One region of the Paenibacillus sp. FSL R10-2788 genome, then DNA from elsewhere that is predicted to be linked to it. Evidence: riboswitches for the same ligand, from Rfam matches in the RefSeq annotation. Region 1 holds a riboswitch; the other holds the start of a gene.
The links. Region 1 has a riboswitch for glycine ahead of gcvT (glycine cleavage system aminomethyltransferase GcvT). Riboswitches for the same ligand answer to the same signal wherever they lie in the genome.

Region 1 (12,560 bases):
CGTATATGGAGTTGCTCCTGGCTCCCTGAAGGTTAGCGGCCCGGAATAGTTCTCGATCCCCGAACAGAAACCCACTTCCTTCATCATCTCAATATCGTAACGTGTCCGTTGTTCCAGACGTTGCGCTTCCAGGAGCTTGCCTGCGTCACGAAGCACGGTCAGCCGCTCTTCCAGCTCCCGTTCAATATTGACTATTGCTACACGCATCGTTTCTTCCTTGGTAACAAAGTGAGAAGCCGGAAAAATGGCGACATGGTCGCGTTCACCGATCAATTCACCCGTTAAAACATCAATTTCAGTGATCCGCTCAATCTCATCCCCAAACAATTCAACGCGAATCGCATGTTCACCCTGAGAGGCCGGGAAGATTTCAACCACATCACCACGTACACGGAATGTTCCGCGTACAAAATTGATATCATTGCGCTGGTATTGAATATCCACCAGTCTGCTCAGAATCTCATTGCGCGGCTTCTCCATCCCAACCCGCAAGGACAACAGCAAGCTTCCGTATTCCATTGGTGAACCGAGACCGTAAATACAAGACACACTCGCTACAATAATAACGTCACGCCGTTCGAACAAGGAGCTTGTCGCGGAGTGGCGAAGTTTATCAATCTCTTCGTTAATACTGGAATCTTTCTCAATATAAGTATCGGAGGAGGGAATGTACGCCTCTGGTTGGTAATAGTCGTAGTAGCTGACGAAATAGTCTACCGAATTATTCGGGAAAAACTCCTTAAACTCACTTGCCAGCTGGGCAGCCAGTGTCTTGTTATGCGCAATAACCAGCGTGGGGCGATTTAATTTGGAAATAACTTGCGCGACAGTAAAGGTCTTCCCTGTACCTGTCGCTCCCAGCAGCGTCTGGTGCTTCTTACCCTGCCGGATGCCTTGTAGTAATTCATCTATGGCATGAGGCTGATCGCCCTGGGGTGTATACTCGGACTCCAATTCAAAAGTCTTCGTACTGACGACAATATCACTCATTTGCCCGTCTCCCCTCTATCGTCTAAACTAGATTAATATATTATAATTGTTGTCTGAATCTTCTCTCTCCATACGATAGTAAAAAATATGGAAGATAAGAATATGTGTTCCCGTTCATTATACAGTGTTGCTTAGATCGATGCAAACCATAATACACAGAAATGTTAGGAGCTTGAAGCATGGATATTACCGCAATAATCGGCCTAGTGGCCGGACTGGCTGCGCTAATCGGCGGCTACCTCTGGGAAGGCGGAAGCCTTTCCGGACTGCTGCAGCTTAATGCAGCTTTGATTGTATTTGGAGGTACGATTGCCGCCGTAATGATCAGCTTCCCGGCAGCTAAGCTACGCTCCATTCCCACCGCTCTGCGCATGGCTTTTGGCCGCAATCCTGAACGTGATGAAGAGAAGGCAGAAGAGCTTATCGCAATGGCCACAGTGGCCCGCCGCGGCGGCGTTTTAATGCTCGAAAAACAAGCGGAAGCACATCCCGATTCCTTTACGCGCGAAGGACTGTTGCTTATCGTCGATGGCACTGACCCTGAGCAGGTAAGACAGATTTTGGAATTGGAAATGGATGCGAAAGAATTGAAGCATGAAAGCTACGCCAAGATTTTTGAAGCCGCTGGCGGATATGCTCCAACGATGGGGATCATCGGTACAGTTATGGGACTCATTAGGGTACTGGGCAACCTTACAGACCCATCAAATCTAGGTACCTCTATCGCAGTAGCGTTCACTGCAACACTGTACGGAGTAGCCATCGCTAATCTAATATTTTTACCCATTGCTTCCAAAATCAAATCCCGCAGCCAAAGTGAGCTGCATAGCATGGAGATGCTGCTAGTAGGCATTCTTTCTCTACAAAACGGGGATCATCCGTTGCTGGTGCGTAAAAAACTGAACTCCTTCATTTCAGACACCACCACAGATGACCGTGCAGAAGCAAGAGGTTTTATATGAGACAAAGAGACCGGCGCAAACGGCGGGTAGAGAATCGAGAAAGCCGTGATCGTTGGATGATTACTTACGCAGATCTAATTACGCTTTTACTTATATTTTTCGTTATATTGTATGCGATGAGCAGCCTGGACACTGACAAATACAATATCGTAACCGGCTCTTTATCCCAGACTTTCAAGTCGAGCAGCACTGTTCTTGAAGGCGGAGATGGTATTTTAGATGCTGGAAAGACCCCTGACAACAAACCAGAGAGTACAGATGGGAATGGGAACGCAACTGCAAAACCAAATGACGGTTCTGATAAACAAACGGAGAATGAAACACCTTCAGCACGGGAGTTGGCTTTTCGAGAACAAGAGGCGAAGCTTGCTGAGTTAATGGGTGTGATCACCCACTATGTGGAGGAGAATAATCTCGGTGAACAAATATTTGTAGCCGACAAACCGCAGGGCATAGAAATCACGCTCAGCGACCGTTTTCTTTTTGATGTGGGTAAAGCAGATGTGAAGTCACCAGCCCTTCCTGCTCTTCAGCAGTTGTCAGGCTTATTCAAAGATATCGGGGCAACGATCAGCATTGAAGGACATACGGATAATACACCAGTGTCATCAGCTTCACGTTATAACGACAATTGGGAGCTATCGGGTGCTCGTGCGCTTTCTGTGCTGCGCTTTTTCTTAGATAATGAAGGACTGAACCCGGACACTTTTCAATATGCAGGTTATGCCGATACCCGACCAACAGCAGATAATAATACGCTAGCAGGCAAACAGAAAAATCGACGCGTAGAGATCATTGTACTTCGACAGCTTCAAGAGGTGGAATAAAATATAGTTGTTTGCGCTCAGAGCTAAGTTCGGCGGCAGGAGCCTTTGCAATTACCACATTGACCAACAAAGGGGTTTCACCTAATTTAATTAGGGAAAACCTCCCTGATTATTCACCTATTATCGTATCCAATCGCGGAATGAGGGAATTACTCCCTGATTATTACTCTTTTTAGTCTGAAATAGTGGTTTTACCGAGATGATTAGGGAGGAATTGCCTAAAACCCTAACTCTCAAGCTATAATCGTCTAAAATGAGGGAGGTTTTCCCTAATTCCATACTCCACTAGACCCTCAAACCACTCGATTGGGTTTACGAATACTCGCACAATCTACATAAGAAACACAAACAGCAAGTCCCCAAATCGCAGAAACTTGCTGCTAAAAACATCACACTTGATCAGACTATTTCCCGTCCCCAATTTCCAATTATTCAGCAACTAACGCGCTATAACCGGCTGCATCTAACAGACCTTTTACAGCATCAGCATATTCTCCATCAACTTCAATCTCAAAAATCCAACCCCCGCCATATGGCTGATCATTGATAAGCTCCGGACTAGCTTCTAATCCATCATTCACCTTGGTAACCGTCCCAGAGACGGGCGAATACAATTCCGATACCGTCTTAACGGATTCGATACTGCCTACGCTGTCACCGGCCGAAATGGTTGATCCTACCTCAGGAAACTCAACAAATACGATGTCGCCTAATAAATGCTGAGCATGGTCCGTAATCCCAACACGTACTACTCGTCCTTCTACTTGCTGTGCCCATTCATGCTCTTCGCTGTAAAGAAGGTTGTCTAATACTTCACTCATTTCAAGCCGCCTCATTTCCAATTTGGAGTTCTAAATTTAGTTATAGCCTAATTTATCCCGGCTCACAATGTCAATATTACTAACAGGAAATATAAATTTGTCATTTTTTCGACGTTTTCTTGTTGACAGCGCCCGACTATACCCGTTTAATGGAGACATACAAGAAGAAACGACGTTGTCGTCTTTTTATAGACAATCGCCGTTTCTCGGAGAAATATAAGGATAATGTATAATGTGAACCATATACTTTCTTATATTTGAAATAAATATAGTTGCGGATGATGGCATAGGGAGAGACTGTCTCACTTGAAGACGGCGCCGAAGGAGTAAGCCCTAACAGGGGTGAATCTCTCAGGCAAAAGGACCTTTGTCGGACGTATCTCTGGAGAGCATCAGACGCAAGGCTAGATGCGTCAGATCACCAACGGGGAAACCTGCAAGCTAGTTACGGCAGGGTAACTCTCAGGTACAAAGGACAGAGCAGAAAGCGATTTGTGCATTTATGCATGATTGCTTCTGCCTGTCCTTTTTTCGTATGTAATCAGATCAAGGGGAGTGACGACATGGATGCTTTGAGAAGAACACCTTTTTATGATCTCTATTCCGCTTATGCGGAGTCCAGGTGCATTGACTTCGGTGGCTGGGAGCTGCCAGTACAGTTTACAGGTATCGTGAAAGAGCATGAAGCCGTTCGCCAGCAGGCTGGGCTGTTCGATGTCTCGCATATGGGTGAATTCATGGTGATTGGGAGCGGTGCAGAAGCCTTTTTGCAAAAAATGACAACCAATGATGTCAGCCGCCTCACGGATGGTGCGGCACAATATACGCTGCTCTGTTATCCAAATGGCGGAGTTGTCGACGATCTACTCGTGTATCGCCTTAGTGAAGGTCGTTATATGCTCGTCGTTAATGCCTCCAACATCGACAAGGACTTCCAGTGGCTGCAAGAGCATTTGACCTCTGAATTCGGTGAAGTCACGCTCACTAATGTCTCTGACGAGACGCTTTTGCTCGCCTTGCAGGGTCCTCTGGCAGAGACCATTCTCGCGGTAGTTACTGATGCTCCTATTTCAACACTCAAGCCTTTCCATTTCATCGAACGCGCCACCGTTTGCGGTGTAGAGGTACTTATCTCCCGTACGGGTTATACCGGTGAAGATGGCTTCGAGATCTACGCTTCGCTGGAAGGTGCAGAAACGTTATGGAACGGACTGCTTGCTGCAGGCGCGCCTCACGGATTAACACCTGCTGGACTGGGTGCACGGGATACCCTGCGTTTTGAGGCAAAATTACCACTGTACGGTCAGGAGCTATCCGCTGACATCACCCCGCTTGAAGCAGGAGTACAGTTCTTCGTGAAGCTGGACAAAATAGACTTTATCGGACGCGATGCACTAATACAGCAAAAAGAAGCTGGGATTCCCCGTCGCCTTGTCGGCCTAGAAATGATTGATCGAGGCATTCCACGCTCCCATTATCCTGTTTGGGCAGATGGGGTTAAGATTGGTGAGGTCACAACCGGAACACAGTCCCCTACGCTGAAACGGAACCTGGGGTTGGCTTTGATTGATGCTGCTTACAGTGAAATAGGCACAGAGGTTTACGTGGAGATACGCGGCAAGCAGCTTAAGGCTGTAGTGATCAAGGCCCCTTTTTACAAGTATAAACGCCTTTAGCGTCCATATAAGGACGGTGAGCTTTTAAGCGAGAAATAGAAGGATAAAGTATAGCGTGAAAATTGTACTTTCTTATATTTTAAAAAAGCCAAGGAGTGAAACCTTAATGAAGCACCGTTATCTGCCCATGACAGAACAGGACCGCGTAGAGATGATGGAGGCCGTCGGGATTCAGTCTATAGATGAGCTGTTCTCCGATATTCCTGAAGCGGTACGTTACCAAGGCACTATGCCGATGTCTGAACCACTCGATGAATACGCCCTGCTGCGCCACATGAAAGGTTTGGCTGACCAAAATGCCGACTTTGATTCTCACGCCAGCTTCCTCGGCGCCGGATTATACGATCATCACATCCCTGTGGTCATCAACCATGTCATTTCCCGTTCTGAATTCTACACTGCCTACACTCCTTATCAACCGGAGATCAGCCAAGGTGAGCTGCAAGCGATCTTCGAATTCCAATCCTACATTTGCGAACTAACCGGTATGAAAGTTGCCAATGCCAGTATGTATGATGGCGCTACAGCTTTGTCCGAAGCAGCGGTTCTCGCGGCTGGTGCTACCAAACGCAAAAAATTAATCGTCTCCCGTACCGTTCATCCTGAGGCTCGCCAAGTGCTACGTACTTCGGCTAATGCTTGGGGTCTGGAGGTGGTGGAGATTGACTATAAAGACGGTGTTACCGATCAAGCTAAACTCGCTGAAGCTATCGAGGGAGATACTGCCGCAGTGCTTATTCAATCGCCTAACTTCTTCGGCAGCATCGAGGATCTTCGCTCGGTTGAGCCGCTGATTCACGCGGTTAAAGGTCTTCTTGTAGTCAGCGCGAACCCAATAGCTCTAGGTGTACTTGAAACTCCGGGCAAACTTGGAGCCGACATCGTAGTGGGTGATGCTCAGCCACTCGGTATTCCGGCTTCTCTCGGGGGTCCAACTTGCGGATTCTTTGCCGTAGCTGATCACCTGATGCGCCGCATGCCAGGCCGGATCGTTGGCCAAACGGTAGACCGTAACGGTAAACGTGGCTTCGTTCTTACACTTCAAGCGCGTGAACAACATATTCGGCGTGAAAAAGCGACATCGAATATCTGCTCCAATCAGGCGCTGCTGGCTCTCTGCGCATCCGTCTACTTGTCCGTTATGGGCAAAGAAGGCATGCGTGAAGTAGGCGAGCTAAATATTCGCAAAAGCCATTACGCTGCTAATAAACTTAGCGGACTAACAGGTGCTGAACTTGCCTTCTCCTCCCCATTCTTTAACGAATTTGTCGTGAAGCTTCCTGAAGGCAGCAGTGTGACCTCTATTAATTCGAAGCTGCTGAAGAAAGGTTATCTTGGGGGTTATGATCTGGGCCGTGATTATCCTGAACTTGCTGGACATATGCTGGTTGCCGTAACGGAAAAAAGAAGCAAAACCGAAATCGACCAATTCGCTAGCGCACTGGAGGGCTGTTTATGAAACCGGAGCAAAGTCTAATTTTTGAATTAAGCCGTCCCGGCCGTTCGGCCTATTCTTTGCCACTATGCGATGTGCCACAGGAAGAAACCTTGGAGTCCCTAATTCCATCAGGTTTACTCCGTAGCGAACCCGTCGTACTTCCAGAAGTATCGGAAGTGGATGTCATTCGCCACTACACTTCTCTTTCACGTCGCAACTTTGGTGTAGACAATGGCTTCTATCCACTCGGTTCATGCACGATGAAATACAATCCGAAGATTAACGAAGATGTTGCCCGCTTCTCCGGCTTCGCCAAAATTCATCCCTACCAACCAGAAGAAAGTATTCAAGGCGCACTGGAATTAATGTATACCCTACAAAATGATCTGTCCGCGCTGACGGGCATGGATGCAGTATCCTTACAGCCTGCCGCAGGTGCTCATGGTGAATGGACCGGCCTCATGATGATCCGCGCCTATCATGAAAGCCGCGGCGAGACCCGCACGAAGGTTATCGTGCCGGATTCCTCACACGGCACCAATCCTGCTAGTGCTTCAGCAGCAGGACTTGAAACGATCACGATCCCTTCCACAGATAAAGGGATGGTTGATCTTGAAGCACTCAAAGCAGCTGTTGGCAGTGACACAGCCGCACTGATGCTGACTAACCCAAGCACACTCGGCTTGTTCGAGACCCAAATCGTCGAGATTGCTGAGATTGTGCATGAAGCAGGCGGCTTACTCTATTACGATGGAGCCAACTCCAATGCCATTATGGGCATTACCCGCCCTGGCGACATGGGCTTTGACGTTGTGCATCTGAACTTGCACAAGACAATGAGCACCCCACATGGCGGTGGCGGCCCTGGAGCCGGACCAGTCGGCGTAAAATCTATCCTCATTCCATTCTTGCCACAACCTACTGTGGTAAAGAATGAAGATAGCAGCTTCTCACTTCACTTCGGTGATCCTGAATCTATTGGACGCGTGAAAGCTTTTTATGGAAACTTTGGTATTCTGGTTCGTGCCTATGCCTATATCCGGACCTATGGTCCAGACGGACTGCGTGAGGTATCCGAAAATGCTGTGCTGAATGCGAACTATATGATGCACCGTCTGGCGCCGTATTTTGAAATCCCATATCCGGGTGTATGTAAGCATGAATTCGTGATGTCCGGCAAAAACCTCAAGCAATATGGCGTGCGCACCTTAGACGTTGCTAAACGATTGCTCGACTTCGGCTACCACCCGCCAACCGTGTACTTCCCTCTGACTGTTGAGGAATGCATGATGATCGAGCCGACGGAAACCGAAAGTAAAGAAACGCTCGACGGCTTCATCGATACGATGATTCAGATTGTGAAAGAAGCGCAGGAGACACCAGAAATTGTAATCAACGCACCGCATACCACAGAGATTAGCCGTTTGGATGAGACACAGGCTGCGCGTAAGCCAGTTTTGAATTGTTCTTGCGGTTAAGTACTTATCAAAAAAATGTTCTAGACAGATAAAAGCCATCCTCCGTTGTTGATTAATTTCGGAGGATGGCTTTTATATCTTATGTACAAACGAGTATTTTGATGTTTATCATCAAAATTTACAACTTAAGTATTTCTATCAATTCCCATCTCTCGCTGATATCCATCTTACTATAAATACTCTTAACGATATTCCGCACAGTCCCCTCTTTCACATTAAGGTCATTGGAAATTTGCAACGCACCTTTTCTTAGTGACCAGTGATACGCTACCTCCCTTTCTCTGGGCGATAATCGATACGAATCACACTTTTCCTGAAATCTGTACTCAATTAACTTTGGGCTTCGTTCCTTCAACTTCAGAACAATCTTTTCGGATAATTGTTTAATAAAGAGAATCGAAAAGCCAATTTGCCTCTCGGCTTCAAATGAAATGTCGATATATCCACATATACAACCATTTATCATTATAGGAGCGCATACACAATTCCACTCTTTAAACATTGGCATACTATGCTCTTCTCCACGCACTACTGCAATTGATTTAACCTCCATCGCTAGTGAAACTGCATTTACTCCAGAGAATTGCTTCGAAAGGTTAGTTCCACTCCTAATTCCAAAATGATCTACTTTCTTCTGAAACGCTTCGAAAGGAGTAACAATATTAATAATATTGCCGGCTTGATCTGTTAAGAAAAAAACAAAGGGCAATAAGAGAAATTCCGTTACTTTCGCCAATTCTGAATGTAGTACTTCAACCAATACCTCGTAGGGAACCAGCTCTTCTATAGAAAAGGATTTTTCTGTTTTGAGGTTACTCCAAGGTTGGCAAAATTCACACAAGGAATTATTAGATTTTTTATCTAAATCATCTACCGTAAACCAAGCTCGTTCACATTCAAGAATATCCAAAACAAACCATTCTCCCAACTTATGGTATTAATTAAACAGAGCATAACACTCCATTCAAAAGAAAACAATGACATAAGTCGTGAGGTTTGTGTTAGATCAAAAAGATAAAAAATTGTTAAATAAAGTGGATTTATTGTAAAAAAAATATATTTTAGCACAGATTAACTCAAAAGGGAATATGTACTGAGGGATATGTATCTTAATAGATATTCTAGTTACTATAAAGTTATTAATCCACTCATCAGGGAGTTTAACAATTACGATAGGTTTGTGAAAATTCACATAGTTATGATCTTTTTTAGGAGGTGCTGAATTGTTTGAAATTCAAAAAAATCAAGAAATTTTGCTTGAAAATGTCCTTTCCGTTAGAAAGAAGATGAATCAAGAAGAATTACAAATAGAAATAGCTCAAACTGCAAAAATAATAGAAAAATATCAAGCAGTGAAAGCAGGACCCCTTATTACGAGCACATTCTCGGCGGAGATTGTTAATGGGGAATATTTAATGGACATGGAGATTATGATTCCTCTCAATAAGCCTTTTCCATCAGATCAAACTTATAAACACAAAAAAATTTTCCACTTAGTTAATGCCCTATCCTGCAGATTCATGGGGAACCCTGTTGGAGTACAAAGTACATATGAATCTATTATAAAGTACATATCAGATAAGGGACTTCAACAAATCACAGCATTTTATAATGTGTACACTTCAGATAACTCTGAAGCTTCCTTAGAAAAAATGATTATTGACATTTATGTAGGTGTAAATCCATCTATTTTATAAAAATGAGGAGCCGGCTATGAAAAAAAAAATAGTGATTTTCTGTTTTAGTATCACATTAATTTTCACTATCTTGAGTTTTATTTATTATATCGATACCTTTCAAGATACTACAATTACTGTATTAGGAACTCTTTTGATTTTGAATCTATTTATCATCAGTGAATGGAATAAGCTTAGACTGGGAAATCAAAATATTAAGCTTTGGAAGGTGTATTTTTCAGTTATTTGCTCAGGAATTATATTGATAGCCAAAATGAATAGGATTACTAATGGTCCCATATGGATACCCTTTTGTTTCACAGGATTTATCGCTCTCATATTAATTGGATTGAATTTTCTAGCCAAACACGAAAAATGAATATGGAATTAAATCAGGGATTTTCATTTGATCATTCACTCCCGATTTAATATAAATCATGATTAAAGGAGGTGACATAATGGAACTCAGTTTTAATCATAGTACGTTTGAAGAACTTGATTTATCTTCGTTGATGGATCTTAATGGTGGTGGCTGGTTAACTAAAGCAGTCGGCGTAGCCTCTTCAGTAGTGGGCGTTGGGGTTGCTGCTGCTGGAGTACCAGCAATCGCTAGTAGCTGCGCAATCTTAGGAGCAATTGCCACAGTACCAGCTCTTCCTGCATTAGGTTTAGCTGCTGCAGTAGCAGGCGTAGGAGTCGCAATATTTGGATAAGGGGGGATTGAATTGGAAATTTCAAGTAGTGGTTTTGAATTATTAAAAGGATCTGAATTGTACGATATTCAGGGCGGTGCTCTTTGGGGACAAATTGCAACTGGTATAGGTGGAGTTATTGCTGGAGCCACTTTAATAGCAGTTGCGGCAACAGCACCAGTTAGTCTTCCAGTAGTAGCAGCATGCGCCTTTGGCTATACTGCCTTAACTACATCTAGTATCATTGTAATTTCCGCAGGAATTGCTAATAAAAATATATAAAACACTTTCCTGAATATTTAGTAGCTCCAAGAGAATAAATATCATTCACTTGGAGCTTATTATGATTTCTATTAGGTCAGAGAAGCAATCTTCTAGTGAGGCTTATTTACAAAAAGATTTTGTTTCAGTTACGAAATCATTCTCTACATGGATAAGATATTGTTGATCCCAATGAATATGTACAAATCACTAATAGTAGGTGGGGTTTATTCTGTTTAAGAAATACTATTGTATTAAACAGCTTGATATTAAAGACTGCGGTGCAGCCTGTCTAGCAACTATCTCCAAACAATACGGTCTCAAATATCCAATCACTAAAATTCGTGAAGTAGCCGGAACTGATAAAATGGGAACCAATATATATGGACTCATAAAAGCAGCAGAAAAACTTGGGTTTACAGCAAAAGGAGTCAAGGGAAGCCATGAAGCCTTCTTCGAAAACTTCCCACTTCCCGCTATTGCCCATGTCATTATAGATCAGACATTATTACACTATGTTGTAATCCACAAAATATCAAATAAGGAAATAATTGTTGCGGATCCAGTCCAAGGCATAGTTAAATATACACCGGAAGATTTCTTCCAAATCTGGACAAGTGTCCTTATCTTAATGGTACCCACTCCTCAATTCAAAAAAGGGGACCAAACAAAAGGTCTATTTGCTCGTTTCTTTGGATTGCTGATTCCTCAAAAAAGAATGCTAGGAGGAATTTTTCTAACATCTATACTCTACACTATCTTAGGTATACTTGCTGCATTCTATTTCCAATTTCTTTTAGACGAAATTCTACCCTTTGGATTAAAAAAGACACTTAACATAATATCTGTTGGAGTCATCATTCTCTACATATTTCAAATATTATTAAATGCCTTTCGTAGCCATATCTTACTGACGTTGAGCCAAAAACTCGATATTTCACTCATACTTGGCTATTACCACCATGTGTTAAAGCTCCCAATGAATTTTTTTGGTACACGTAAGACAGGAGAAATAATATCAAGGCTTATGGATGCTTCGAAAGTACGAGATGCCATTTCCAGCGCAACACTAACCATCATGATCGATATTATCATGGTTATTGCCGGTGGAATTATTCTATATTCGCAAAGTGCTCTTTTATTCGGAATTACTATACTTATGGTGCCAATGTATCTGGTATTGGTTTGGAGCTTCCACAAACCATTTGACCGTTTAAACCGCGAACAGATGGAAAAAAATGCTCAGCTCACCTCCTATATTGTTGAATCAATAGATGGTATCGAGACAGTTAAAGCCTATCATGCAGAATCGAAAGTGGGCTATGAAACTGAACAGAAGTTCATCTCATTTCTGAGATCTGTCTTCAGTTTTGGTCTTTTCAATAACATTCAAGCCTCCCTCAAGAGTTTTGTACAACTCGTTGGAGGAGTAGCCATACTGTGGGTCGGAGCAAGACAAGTGATAAAAGGCAATATGACAATGGGCCAATTGATTACCTATAACTCGTTATTGGCTTACTTCCTGCAACCCATCCAGAACTTAATCAACCTCCAGCCCACTTTGCAAACGGCCATTGTCGCTGCTGACCGATTAGGAGAAATTCTTGATTTGGAAGCGGAGAAGCATAATGATGAGGACAAGAAGATTCAACCTGCTTCATTAAAAGGTGATATTAAATTTGATCGTGTCAGCTTCAGATACGGTACACGTTCCCTTGTACTTCATGATATCGATTTGA
Region 2 (12,560 bases), 440 kb from region 1:
GCACCGAAACGGTCGTATAATTTACCGGTGACGGGTGACATGAACGCATTTACGAGTGCGCCCGGCAACAATAGTAGTCCTGCATCAAATGCTGTAAACCCGCGACCATTCTGCAGATAAATAGGCAATAAGATCATATCTGCGTACATCATCATTGTGATTAATACGTTAATAAGAGATGTCATCGTAAACACTTTATTTTTGAAGACCGACAGGTTTAGCAGTGGATCATCCGATTTGATTTGTCGAAGACAGAATACGGCTGTTACCACGACCCCAATCCCTAAGGTTAGGATCACGATTACATCATCCCAGCCTTTACTTCCTGCACTACTGAAGCCGTATAAAATTAAGCCGAATCCGACGGTTGATAAAAGAACACTTACCACATCAAGCTTCGACTTAGACGTCTCAGATACATTCACTAAATACTTGAACGCCAACGCTATAACAATGAGGACAAGTGGAATAAGCCCGATAAATAACCAGCGCCAAGAGTGGTATTCGACAACAAAACCCGCGAGCGTTGGCCCAATAGCAGGAGCGAATATCATCGCCAGCCCAAGCAGTCCCATAGCGCTGCCACGTTTTTCAACGGGGAAGATGGCGAGCACAACACTCATCATGAGCGGCATTATAATCCCTGCACCGGCAGCTTGGATCATCCGTCCGATTAAGAGTAGACTAAAGCTCGGCGCTGCTGCACAAATTATAGAACCGATTAATAAAAATGACATGGCACTTATAAATAATTGCCGTGTTGTAAAACGTTTCATTAAATAGGCCGTAATCGGAATCAAAATCCCGTTGATCAGCATAAATCCTGTTGAAATCCATTGTACGGTTGTTGCTGTGACATCAAAAACATCCATCAAACTACTTAAGGCGACATTTAAAAGCGTCTGATTGAGTGTGGATAAGAAACAACCAAGGATTAAGATGGTTAATAAGATCCCTTTATTTATGTTCTTAGTGTCTTCTTGCATGTTGCAGTCCTCTCTTCATTGCTTTTTCGACATAGTGTCAATAAAATAAATCATATCAGGATTTAAAAAGTATTCCTATTTGCAATTTTATTGAAAATGTCGACTAATCGACAGAATAGGCAAATTAGTTGATGAAAGGCCATTTAAACGATAATAGAGGGATGAAATGACTGAACATAAAAGAGTTGACCCACGAGCCATTCGCTCAAAAAAGATGTTGAAAAACGCTGTTTTTTCATTATTGTCCGACAATGTGGAGATTTCGCAATTGACCGTCCAAAAAATCGCCAACCGCGCGGAACTAAATCGCGCAACGTTTTATTTGCATTATGAGGATATTAACGATTTATTGCGCCAGATCGTACATGAAATCTTCGATGACCTATCCATGAAGGTTGAACCGCTATTACAAATGAAGAGCAACAACGAACAGGAGCAGCTGATCACCTTTTTAAATTATTTTTTTGAATACCGGAAAGTTTTTGCTGTATTGATTGAGCATAAAGGCTTCAAAAACCACTTGACCAACCTGTTAAAAAATACTGTCGAAAAACGAAGAAACGCGAGGAACATTGACTCTACTAAGGAGGTAGTCTCCGTTGATATTATTGCAGCCTCACTACTGGGGATTATTATGTGGTGGATTAAGGATGGCAACCAATATAGCGCTGAATACATAGCGGGGCAAATTACCTTGATGTATAAAAGAAGATATTTATAAGGGCATTTATGATATATTCAAGTAAAGTTTGAGTCCCTAGCCAATATTCATAAAAAAGGAAGTGCGAACAATGGATTTAGAAACGGTCATGCAAGAGCTTGAAGCTCTCGGCAAGGAACGCACCAAGAAAATATATCTATCCAATGGCGCGCACGAACCGCTTTTTGGTGTGGCCACAGGCCAGATGAAGCCTATCTTCAGAAAAATAAAACATAATCAACCCTTGGCCGAGCAGCTTTATGCTACGGGAAATTACGACGCTATGTATTTTGCCGGGGTGATCGCGGAGCCTAAAGCAATGTCAGAGTCGGATTTTGAGCGGTGGATTGCTGGGGCTTATTTCTATATGCTATCGGACTTTGTGGTGGCAGTAACGTTGGCGGAGACGGATATTGCGCAAGAGGTTTCTGATAAATGGATTGCAAGTGATATAGAGTTGAAAATGTCGGCGGGCTGGAACTGTTACTGCTGGCTGCTCGGAAATCGCCCGGACAGTGAATTTTCCGCAGAAAAATTGGCCGCTATGTTGGAGCTTGCTAAAAATACGATTCATGATGCCCCTGAACGAACGAAATACGCAATGAACAATTTCATCTACACTGTGGGCGTATCCTATCTGCCGCTTCATGATAAAGCGGTTGAGATTGCAAAGGAAGTTGGCCCGGTGGAAGTCCATACCGGTAGTGCAAAAAGCAAGATTTTGAATGCTTCAATTAATATTCAAAAGGCAGTTGATAAATCGAAGCTGGGCTTCAAACGAAAACATGTAAGGTGTTAGTCAGTCATGGAGTGCTAAGGAGAGCGTATTGAAGGTTGTGCCTGCAGACAGAAGAATTGGCGGCTTGGCTGACAAGCCCTTAATTGTGTGCAATAAAAGTTAATGGAACAATAATAAAGCGGTAATTAATGTTATTGACAAAATATTTGACAATGATTAGTATTGAAAAATATTAAAAATGAAGTTAGCGACATAAAAATTAAATAATTCGCAAGCTATGATTGCTATGGATCACACTATAGCAGGAGCAGCTTCTGGAGAGACCGTGGGGGAATCCCCCGGCGCCGAAGGGTTCACAATCTCAGGCAAAAGGACAGAAGAGTACTAGATAATTCATTTGTTATTCTGATCATCGTCAGAATAAATAAATGTATTTTATTTATTATTCTTATACCTAAGAGATTGGAGCGTATCCAATCTCTTTTTTGTTATCATTTTCACTTGTTATTTTTTTCACATAAGGGGGGGTTCGAAATGGCAGCACAAGAATTAAAGAGAGATTTAGAGAATCGACATGTTCAGCTCATTGCGATTGGTGGAACCATCGGTACCGGATTATTTTTAGGATCTGGAAAAGCTATACAGCTGGCAGGACCATCGATCATTTTTGCTTATTTAATCGTGGGTATCGCTATTTTCTTTGTGATGAGGGCATTGGGAGAACTTCTGTTGTCAAAAGCAGGTTATCAATCTTTTACAGACATTGCCGAAGACTATCTTGGACCGCGGGCGGCGTTTGTAACTGGATGGACCTATTGGTTTTGCTGGATCATGACGGCTATGGCCGATATTATAGCTGTTGGGGTCTATGTACAATATTGGTTTGATATCCCGCAATGGATACCCGCAGTCATTTGTTTAATTATTTTATTAGGACTCAATTTATTAACTGTAAAAAGCTTTGGCGAATTGGAATTTTGGTTTGCTTTAATTAAGGTAATCACTATTCTCGCGTTAATTGCCATAGGGGTAGTTTTACTGGTGATTGGATTCAAAACAACTACCGGAACGGTTGCGCTCAGTAATATTTGGGCACATGGGGGAGTATTTCCAAACGGGATTTCCGGGTTCTTACTTTCATTTCAAATGGTTGTGTTTGCTTTTGTGGGTGTGGAATTGGTGGGGGTATCAGCAGCGGAAACATCCAATCCAGAAAAAACTATCCCATCGGCGATTAATAAAATACCTTTGCGAATTCTATTTTTCTACGTGGGTGCTATTATTGCCTTATTATGCATCAACGCTTGGACAGAACTAAACCCGGCAGAAAGTCCTTTTGTTAAAACATTTAGTTTAGTGGGGATTCCGATTGCCGCGGGGGTTATTAATTTCGTTGTATTAACTTCAGCTGCTTCCGCTTGTAACAGCGGGATGTTCTCAACAAGCCGGATTCTATACAATCTAAGCAGAAATGACCAGGCTCCAGCCAACTTTGCAAAGCTTAATAAAAATCATGTGCCAAGTAATGCTTTATTCATATCCACGCTTGTCTTATCTGTAGGGGCTTTGTTGAGTAAGCTGATTCCGGAGACGGCCTTTGGCATCGTGACAACGATTAGTGCCATTTGTTTCATCTGGGTTTGGGGCGTCGTTCTAATTTGCCATTTGCGATATAAAAAGACGAAGCCGGAATTGCAGGCCAAATCAAAATTCAAGGCACCGTTCACACCTTTTGTGAATTATGTTGTTCTAGCCTTGTTTGCAATCATACTCATAATTATGCTGTTTGCTGATGAAACTCGTCCGGCATTATTGTTGACGCCTTTATGGTTTATTTTATTATTTGTTTTGTATTCGATAAATAGAAGAAAGAGGGAAAGAGATAATAAAATAATCAGGACCGAAACACCTCTCTAGTTTATGAGGAAAGCTTTAACCGGCGCAGAAGCCGTGGTTATATTCAACCGCGACTGGGCAGGGAGCCCTTGCCGGTTTCAAGCGTTCCTACATGGACGTTTGCTTAAAGAATATGCAAAGTTAAACAGAAAACCGGAAGATACTGTTAAAATGGTATCTCCCGGTTTTTTAATTTTTTACAAACTATAATATCATCGAGTTTACAGTTTTTTTCAGTTATTGTTTATTACTATTTCAACTGATATAATTCTTATTTCGACAATAAGTTTACAAGTAAGATAACTATCGTAATGGTAAAATCAATTTAAAAGTGGTGAATTCATGAGAGAGTTCTACAGTCGGGTGAATCGAAAAACCTATTACATATTAATGTTAATGATCATCGTTCTTATGATGTTTGGATTGATACTATCTACCCTAGAGTTAGATGGGATTGATTTTGGTTATATCATTCATTTTTTATGTGTGGCGTTTCTAACGGTTTGTTTATGGATTTACCCTAAGCATGAGACACATACTTTTAGAAAGATTATCATTCTATTTGGATTTGCGTATTTTTATACGCTATTCTTTTTATATCCTCAAACATGGACTACCTATATCCTCATTTGTCTTATTCCTGCACTGTCTATTCTATTTTTTGATTTAAAATTGTTCTATTTTTCCTTCATTATAAATGGGGTACTAATGGTAATTACATTTGGCTATATCCTCTTGATTGATAGAGGGGATTTATATACATATTTACATTATGATATGCTAGGCAATTTCATTAATATAATAGCGGTTCAAGTGTTATTATTTTTCATTTTTCAAATATCATTTAAACGGATGAAAAAACAGCAGCTTTATTATGAACAATTACAGCAATCTGAGCGTTTAAAGATGGTTGGACAATTAACAGCTGCCGTTGCGCACGAAATTAGAAATCCAGTGACAGTGGTTAGAGGTTTTTTGCAGTTTTTTGATGAGGATCCTTCATTTGATGATCCTATGAAAAGAAAATTTAAATTAATGATTGATGAATTAAACACAGTAGAACAGATTATCTCGCAATTTCTAACCCTTTCAAAGCCAAATGGAGAGCAAAAATTAGAAAAAGTAGATGTGAAGGATGTACTTGAAAGTGTTACAGGATTGCTCCATTCCTACGCAATGTTATCTGATAATCAAATCGTTACCTACGTAGAAGAAGATTGCATGATTTCTATTAATAAAATTGAATTTAAGCAGCTGCTTATTAATATAATAAAAAATGCTTTAGAGGCTTCGGAAGTTGGTAAATCTGTCTCTATTATGGCGAATAGGAACAATAATTTTATTGAGATAACAATCATCGATGAAGGAAGCGGGATGTCAGAAGCAGAGGTTAAGTCGCTAGGCACTCCTTTTTATTCATTAAAAAGTAATGGAACAGGTTTAGGATTAATGATTTGCTTTAATATCGTAGAAAAATACGGCGGGGAAATTTATTATAGTAGCTCTGAAGGTAAGGGGACAACAGCTACTATCCGCTTTTTAGCTATAAATGATCAGTAATACGGAACCTTCTTTCAATTGAACAAAGGGGATTACCTCAAGCCTTCGGCGGAGAGGTAATCCCCTTTTCCTAGATATATATGTTTATGTTTGCTGCGTTAACGATTATTTTAGAGGGATTTTGATCTCCAGTTGCTTGTTATAATTTTTAACTACATTGCCTTTGGCATCTAATTTATAAGCCCCGGTGTTGCCTTTTTCAAATACGGCTTGATAAGGTCTGATAACTAGATATTCAGCGGCTGAGCGAGGTGCTTCGAACAATAAATCTTCAGAAACCGTATTTTGAGTTGCTGCAATAGAATCTCTTGCAATAGATTCTAATTTATTGCCCAGATTATCATAAATGTCATATCCTAAAGCCTGGCCTTGGGTGGCAACCCCTTTAACCGCTAAAGCGATACGCACAGAAGTCTCTCCCGCAGCAACACGGGTGGTTTTGATTTCAAATTGGTTGTCATTCTTTATAGCAGGCAGCTGAATATTACGCACTAATCCTGCTTGCTTGAGGGAAAATTTAAGTACATACGGGTTTTCGATTCCGTTAAGCTTCACATAGATACTCAATTCAGAGGAAGCCAGGCTTGCCTTTTGTTGCTCGGTTAGCCATCCGGTCTGCAATACAACAACCGCCTTGTTGGCATCTCCGTCACTGATCCAGCGTGGTGTTTTTAAATCGATGCCTCCTGGTTGAGCGAGCTTGGCGTCTATTCCCACAATAGTACCTTCTGCAAGATAGGGTTCGCCTTTATCATTTAAGGTTACTCCTGCGAGCATTCCTGAAAATAGCGATCCCTCACGGCTCAGGTCGATCTTAATATAATTACCGTCAAACTGTGCACTGCCCTTTAAAGTAAGCTGATCGTGTGAATCGGCCACTTTTGTTGTATTCAGGGAAGCTTCAACAGCGGGTTGGGCACTGGATGCTTGAGTTAAAGCTGGCATTCCCAACGCTCCTAGGCATACAGCAGCACTTAAAATTACAGACATCTTCTTAGTCATTTTTTTCATGATATTATCAAGCTCCTTAATTTTTATTTAACTAGCACGTTTATCTCTAGACCGTCAATATAATGCTTCACTGGGTTTCCAGAACTGTCTGTTTTAAATGCTCCATTCTTACTTTGTGGGTTCTCAAACTCATAAAGATAGCCACGGATTGTGAGCATATTAGGGTGTTTCTCAAATGGCTCAGTAAGCAAATCGACATTAAGTGACCTATTGGAAGTCGAGAGGACTTTCTGCGAAATATCTTTCAGCACCTGTCCTTGTTGATCCTTTACTTCAAAGCCCACTAAACTCAATGCTGTATGATCTTCGTCTGTATCCTGTTCCAGCATGAGCGACAGGCGTGTCGTTAATGGACTATATTCCAGCTTTTTCAGGATCAAACTCCATCCTCCAACTTGTGCGCGTATATCAGGTGTGGAAATTTTATTAATCGTAGCCTTCCGCGCAGGAATTTGGAGAACAAACGGTTCATCAATACCGTTTAAGTCAAGGGTTACGGTCAATACAAATCGATCAGGAAAAGGTTTGTTGGAGATCCCCGAATTCGAGGAATCCACTAGTCTAAAAATAGCTGTGTTGCTTTCAGCACCTTCTATCCAGCTTAGAAACGGCATAGCTTTCCAGAGACCTTCTGAAAATTGCTCCAGGGAAGCCCCGTCGATCAATACTTCTGCAGAGGTTATCGCACCTTCCGCTAGAAAAGGCTTCCCATCCGCTCCAATCGTTACTCCGGCTAGCTTACCTTCCAGTTCTTCTCCCTCACGCTTCACCGAGAATGCCAACCGGCTGCCATCAAATACAGCCTCTTCGGCAGACAAGGTGATCCCTTCATGCGTATCACTGCTGTTTAGACGGGAAGTCAGTCCCAGACGCTGGGCCGCTTGTAATCCTATATCTTCTGCCCGTTCAAAAATACCACCTATCAAGGGAAGCTGCTTGAGCGCATTGGCCAACGTAGGCGGATAGATAGCCGTTAGCATAACACTTAACAATATCGCCGCAGTCACAGCAGCTGTGATTTTTGGATAAATCCGCTTTTTCTTTTCCTTTTCCACAGGATCCTGGACAATGGTGGCCAGCGATGCATAAATCGAATCCTGCCGTGATCGTAGTAAAGGAGGAAGCTCCTGTATATTAGCTTTCCCTAGCTCCCTGATCTGCTTTTCTAAATTGTTATTATTCATTAGCAAGACCCTCCTCCGGCACAGGATGTATCTGTTTGGACAACAATCTCCGTGCGCGATGGAGTCGCGCCCTGACCGCTCCCTCGGAGATGTCGAGCACATCTGCAATCTGCTTAATGGATAAATCGTCATAATAAAAAAGCACGATAGCAAGCCGCAGGGATTCGTCCAACTGATTAATGAAGCTTTGCAGGTCTACGTTGCCTGAATCTTCAAAATGCACATAGGAAACGACCGGTTCCTCGGGAATTTCCGCCACAGCTATAGTTCGTTCTCGCATACGAAGTAACTGATTGCATTCATTAATCAGGATGCGTATAACCCAGGTTTTGAAAAACTTAGGCTGCTTAAGGTTGGCCAACCCTTTATACACCTTCAGTGTTGTTTCCTGAAGAGCATCCGCGCAATCTTCATCTTTTAGCAGAATGGTTTTGGCTAATCTGTACAACTGGGATTCCAGTTGCCTGAAAAGACGGGTAAACGCCTCGTGGTCGCCTTTCTGCGCTTTTTTGATATCCAGTTCGTTTTCCAGCAAATGATTTTTCCTCCTTGAGGGCCCTCTGTATAATTAGATGGAGAAGACATACAAAAAGTTATATTTAGGATAAAATTCATTCTCCTGGACAAATCACTTACCTCGGTAGTGGTATAAAGTCCGTGCAATTCATTGTTTTTGGCAAGGGGAGTTTCAAGTGGATAAACTGAAAAAAATCCAGAATTACCACCTTAACTGAAAAGAAGTAGTGGGGTAATCCTGAATTAAAAAGTGTATACATATACCTTGGTACGCAGTGTGTCCGTGCATGTTATGGTACGGACAGGCTGCATGCCTGGAAGGGCAAAACAAATGCTAATAACCACCGCACCCGGCAGTAGCTCACGCTTGAACTTTTCCGCCAGCGGTTTCATCGCTCCGGGAAATAAGTAACAAAGAACAATATCCGCATGCTCGTAAGAACTGCTATAAATATCCCCACGTACATAACGGAGCCTTCCGTGGAGTAGATTCTGGCCTTTGGCTGCTCGCAGCATACGTGTGCCGAACCTAGTAAGCAACTGGGATGTCCATAAGGGAATACTGGAATTTTCAATGCCTGTCAGCCTTTTGCCTGGACATTGGCGAATAACATCCATACCAAGTGTTCCCCAACCCGATCCCGCCTCCACAATGCTGCTATATCCCGGAATCCGATTCACCTCAACGGCAACAGCCGAGCGTACAGATTTTGACGTAGGCATCGGCGATATCCCGTTCCTCCAGCTCACCAGCACAATCGACACCATGGATAACAAGGCTGCGAAGGCGATGAGCCAAGCGATGGCTTGAATCACAATCAATACGATCATTCCTTCTTCATCTGCTAGAAGTTGGCTTCAAATTCTCTTACTTTCTCCCAGCATTTCGTTTATCAACTTGATATTTATAAAGATCCTGAATTTCCTTGCTTTCAATATCTTGACCTACATAAAAAATCAGAGTGGGATCATTTACTGGATGGGCATAAGAAAGGTAAGTGCGATGTATAAAATCAAAATCCATCTTACCCAGCTGGAAATCGATTTGATATTTATCTTCTAAATAGATTTCAAATTGCTTTTTTAAAGCCAGAGACTTCCACGGAAGTCCAAAGAATAAAAAGTAGACTCCTATAAGAAATATCAAAAAAATTAAGAGGAAAAGCGACTTTTTACTGAGAATGGTATGTTTTATAATTCATAACCCTCCCTAGCGTTTATTCTACATGAACTTTGCTGGACATATCAAAATCAACCTCTTCAAGAAATTCAATAACTTCTCCATTGGGACTGTGAATGATCGCGTTTTTTATTAGAAGAGGCGGTTCGCCCAGAGACAGAGAGTCCGGTGCTATAAAAGCTTTTGCCCCATGTGCCAGGGCTTTTTGATACATCTCCTCTACATTATCTACATAGAAGGCAAGATGTAATAACGCTCCGTGCGCTATATCTTCATCAGACAAGGCTTTTTTTCCTTGAGCGGCGATGACTGCATCATTATCAAAAATCTCAATGCAGGTTCTGCGGTCAGGTGAAATCAGCATGGAGGCTTCTTTGATCTGAAAGGATGGCAGACTCCAATGATGACCTAGCTTAAATCCTAAAACGTCAATATAGAATGAAATAGTTGCTTTATAGTCTTTGGCTTGAATTGCTACATGTGCAAGGCCTTTTACACTCATTTATAATCGCTCCCAACTTTAATATATATTTATTATAGTTGTATTAAAATATGATATATATATATAAGATAAGTGTTTTGTAGTAATATGGTTATTAAATTTAAGGTATTTTAGTGGAATCAGTTTATTTTATAAAATGGGTCTAGGAGGCGCTTGCTATGGAACAACTTATAGATGACATTGATAAAAAGATTATGCAATTACTTCAGTACAATGCCCGAATGTCCATTTCACAAATCAGCAAAGAGGTTTCGATGTCACAACCCTCTGTTAAAGAACGAATGATCAAGCTGGAGGAAAGGAATATCATTTCTGGGTATCATACAGCTTTTAATCTACGAGATCTGGATCGGGGCACAACTACGTTTATTCTATTAAAAACAGAACATTGCCAAGAGATTACGGATTTTTGCAAAAATGCTATGGAAGTTACCGATTTATATCGGATTAGCGGTGAATATAATTATCTCATAAAGGTGCAAACCGCGTCGATTGAGGAGTTAGCTGAATTCCAAGACAACCTTATAAAGTTGGGACCTTCAAAATCTCATATCAGTCTGAAAAATATATTGGAAAACAGGGTGTTGCTCTAAAGCCCATTTTCCAAACACAATATCTAGTAACCGCTTTCATTGCATTGTAGAATGGATGAAAACAACGTTAGCATTGACTCGGATACAAGGGAGCATGGGTATGGAGAGGTTTTTATTTAGTAAAAAGTATATTCCGTTCACCTATAAGATGATGATACCGTACCTCATTCTAGTATTGCTGACAGATGTATTGGTGGGTTATATAGCTTATACGATGCTCGTAGAGTCCAGAACGGAAATGGCGGAAACGAATGTCCGGACAGCTTTGAAGCAGACGAGGAACAATATCGAATATCAGACAGATGAAATCAAACGAATGACTAACTCGCTGTTTCTCAATACGAATTTTCAGAATGCTCTGCAGTTTAGGGGAGATGCATTGGAAAACATGCTCAAAATGAGGGATGACATCGTTCCTTATATGAAAGCCCCTCTGCAATTGTATGGGAACAATCTGAGACTTGTGCTTTATACCGCGAATGAGACGATGCTTGAAATCCCCGGTGATGATATGTCTGTACCTATCGGTAGAAGCGATTATTATATTCTTTCTGATCAGGTTATTGAAAATAAGGAATGGTTCAAGTCGATCGTTGCCAATAACAAAGACAGCTTGTGGCTTCAGGCGGACAGCGACAGTGAACTAAGCAATATTTCGTATTTCCGCAAGCTGGTTTCTTCCAAGGGAGGCCCGTCGATTATTGGTTATATTCGCGTCACGGCGAGAATTGACGAGCTTTTTGGCAATTTCGATACTTTTCCAATTGAACAGGGCATAGACCTTCGCCTAGTGGATAGGGTTAGTGGATTAACGCTTTATGAACAAGGTATTGTCGATGAACATGCGAAGCAAGATGCTTATCTGATCATTAGTGAAGATATTCCGTTGTCTGACTATGCTATCGAGGTACGGGTGCCGCGTGCATACTTAAATAAAGATGCTAGCCGAATGCAGAAGGTGATCACCACTGTTTGTTTAATCAGCTTTTTAGTCATGGCGGTGATCGGCCTCCTCGTTGCCCGCATATCAGGCAAAAAAATTAAGCGAATCGTATATTTGGTCCGGTCGTTTCAGGAAGGGAATTTTTATAAAAGAATTGGGTTTGCCGGGAACGATGAATTTGTCTACATTGCTAATAGTTTTAATCAGATGGCGACTAGCATCCAGGACTTAATCCAGAACGTCTATGAGCAAGGTATTCAGAAAAAGCAAGCAGAACTGGATGTGCTTCAAGCTCAGATCAGTCCGCACTTTTTGTACAATACATTGTCGACCATTGGCAGCTTGGCCAATTTGGGCGAAGTTGAGAAGGTTACACAGATGGTACAAGGTCTTTCTAAATTCTATCGCCTCACCTTGAATGAAGGACATGTCTATATCTCTCTTGAAAAAGAGCTGGAGCAGGTAAGGATGTACCTTGAAATTCAGAGGGTAAAGTATGCCGATGCTTTTGAGGTTTATTATGATATTGATCCTGATATTTTACAGGTTCCCATCATCAAGCTGATTTTGCAGCCATTTGTAGAAAATATATTCAAGCATGCTTGGTTTGGGGAGACGATTGCGATCCGGATTACCGGAAAACGGCTGGGTGAACGCATCGAGCTTAAGGTCATCGATAACGGAATTGGTATGCGGGCGGACACACTGCGAAATATGCGTTCGAGCTCATTCCATTCGAGCAGCTATGGA

Region 2: linked by a shared signal. The riboswitch ahead of NSQ50_RS30435 (amino acid permease) and the one ahead of gcvT (glycine cleavage system aminomethyltransferase GcvT) in region 1 are both predicted to bind glycine.

What each region holds. Positions count from the first base shown of each region.
Region 1 covers NZ_JBBOQA010000001.1:6,396,996-6,409,555, forward strand. Annotated here, with positions in the region: gene uvrB (excinuclease ABC subunit UvrB) at 1-990, opposite strand, end outside; gene NSQ50_RS28510 (flagellar motor protein) at 1,170-1,952, shown strand; gene NSQ50_RS28515 (flagellar motor protein MotB) at 1,949-2,779, shown strand; gene gcvH (glycine cleavage system protein GcvH) at 3,208-3,600, opposite strand; glycine riboswitch at 3,879-3,977, shown strand; gene gcvT (glycine cleavage system aminomethyltransferase GcvT) at 4,164-5,276, shown strand; gene gcvPA (aminomethyl-transferring glycine dehydrogenase subunit GcvPA) at 5,383-6,735, shown strand; gene gcvPB (aminomethyl-transferring glycine dehydrogenase subunit GcvPB) at 6,732-8,192, shown strand; gene NSQ50_RS28540 (helix-turn-helix transcriptional regulator) at 8,311-9,102, opposite strand; gene NSQ50_RS28545 (hypothetical protein) at 9,416-9,889, shown strand; gene NSQ50_RS28550 (hypothetical protein) at 10,327-10,581, shown strand; gene NSQ50_RS28555 (hypothetical protein) at 10,594-10,842, shown strand; gene NSQ50_RS28560 (peptidase domain-containing ABC transporter) at 11,051-12,560, shown strand, end outside.
Region 2 covers NZ_JBBOQA010000001.1:6,841,702-6,854,261, reverse strand. Annotated here, with positions in the region: gene NSQ50_RS30450 (DHA2 family efflux MFS transporter permease subunit) at 1-986, opposite strand, end outside; gene NSQ50_RS30445 (TetR/AcrR family transcriptional regulator) at 1,153-1,707, shown strand; gene NSQ50_RS30440 (DNA alkylation repair protein) at 1,778-2,485, shown strand; glycine riboswitch at 2,730-2,812, shown strand; gene NSQ50_RS30435 (amino acid permease) at 2,960-4,342, shown strand; gene NSQ50_RS30430 (sensor histidine kinase) at 4,718-5,881, shown strand; gene NSQ50_RS30425 (DUF5643 domain-containing protein) at 5,987-6,892, opposite strand; gene NSQ50_RS30420 (DUF4179 domain-containing protein) at 6,916-8,076, opposite strand; gene NSQ50_RS30415 (sigma-70 family RNA polymerase sigma factor) at 8,069-8,611, opposite strand; gene NSQ50_RS30410 (class I SAM-dependent methyltransferase) at 8,836-9,423, opposite strand; gene NSQ50_RS30405 (hypothetical protein) at 9,461-9,739, opposite strand; gene NSQ50_RS30400 (VOC family protein) at 9,810-10,274, opposite strand; gene NSQ50_RS30395 (Lrp/AsnC family transcriptional regulator) at 10,433-10,867, shown strand; gene NSQ50_RS30390 (sensor histidine kinase) at 10,968-12,560, shown strand, end outside.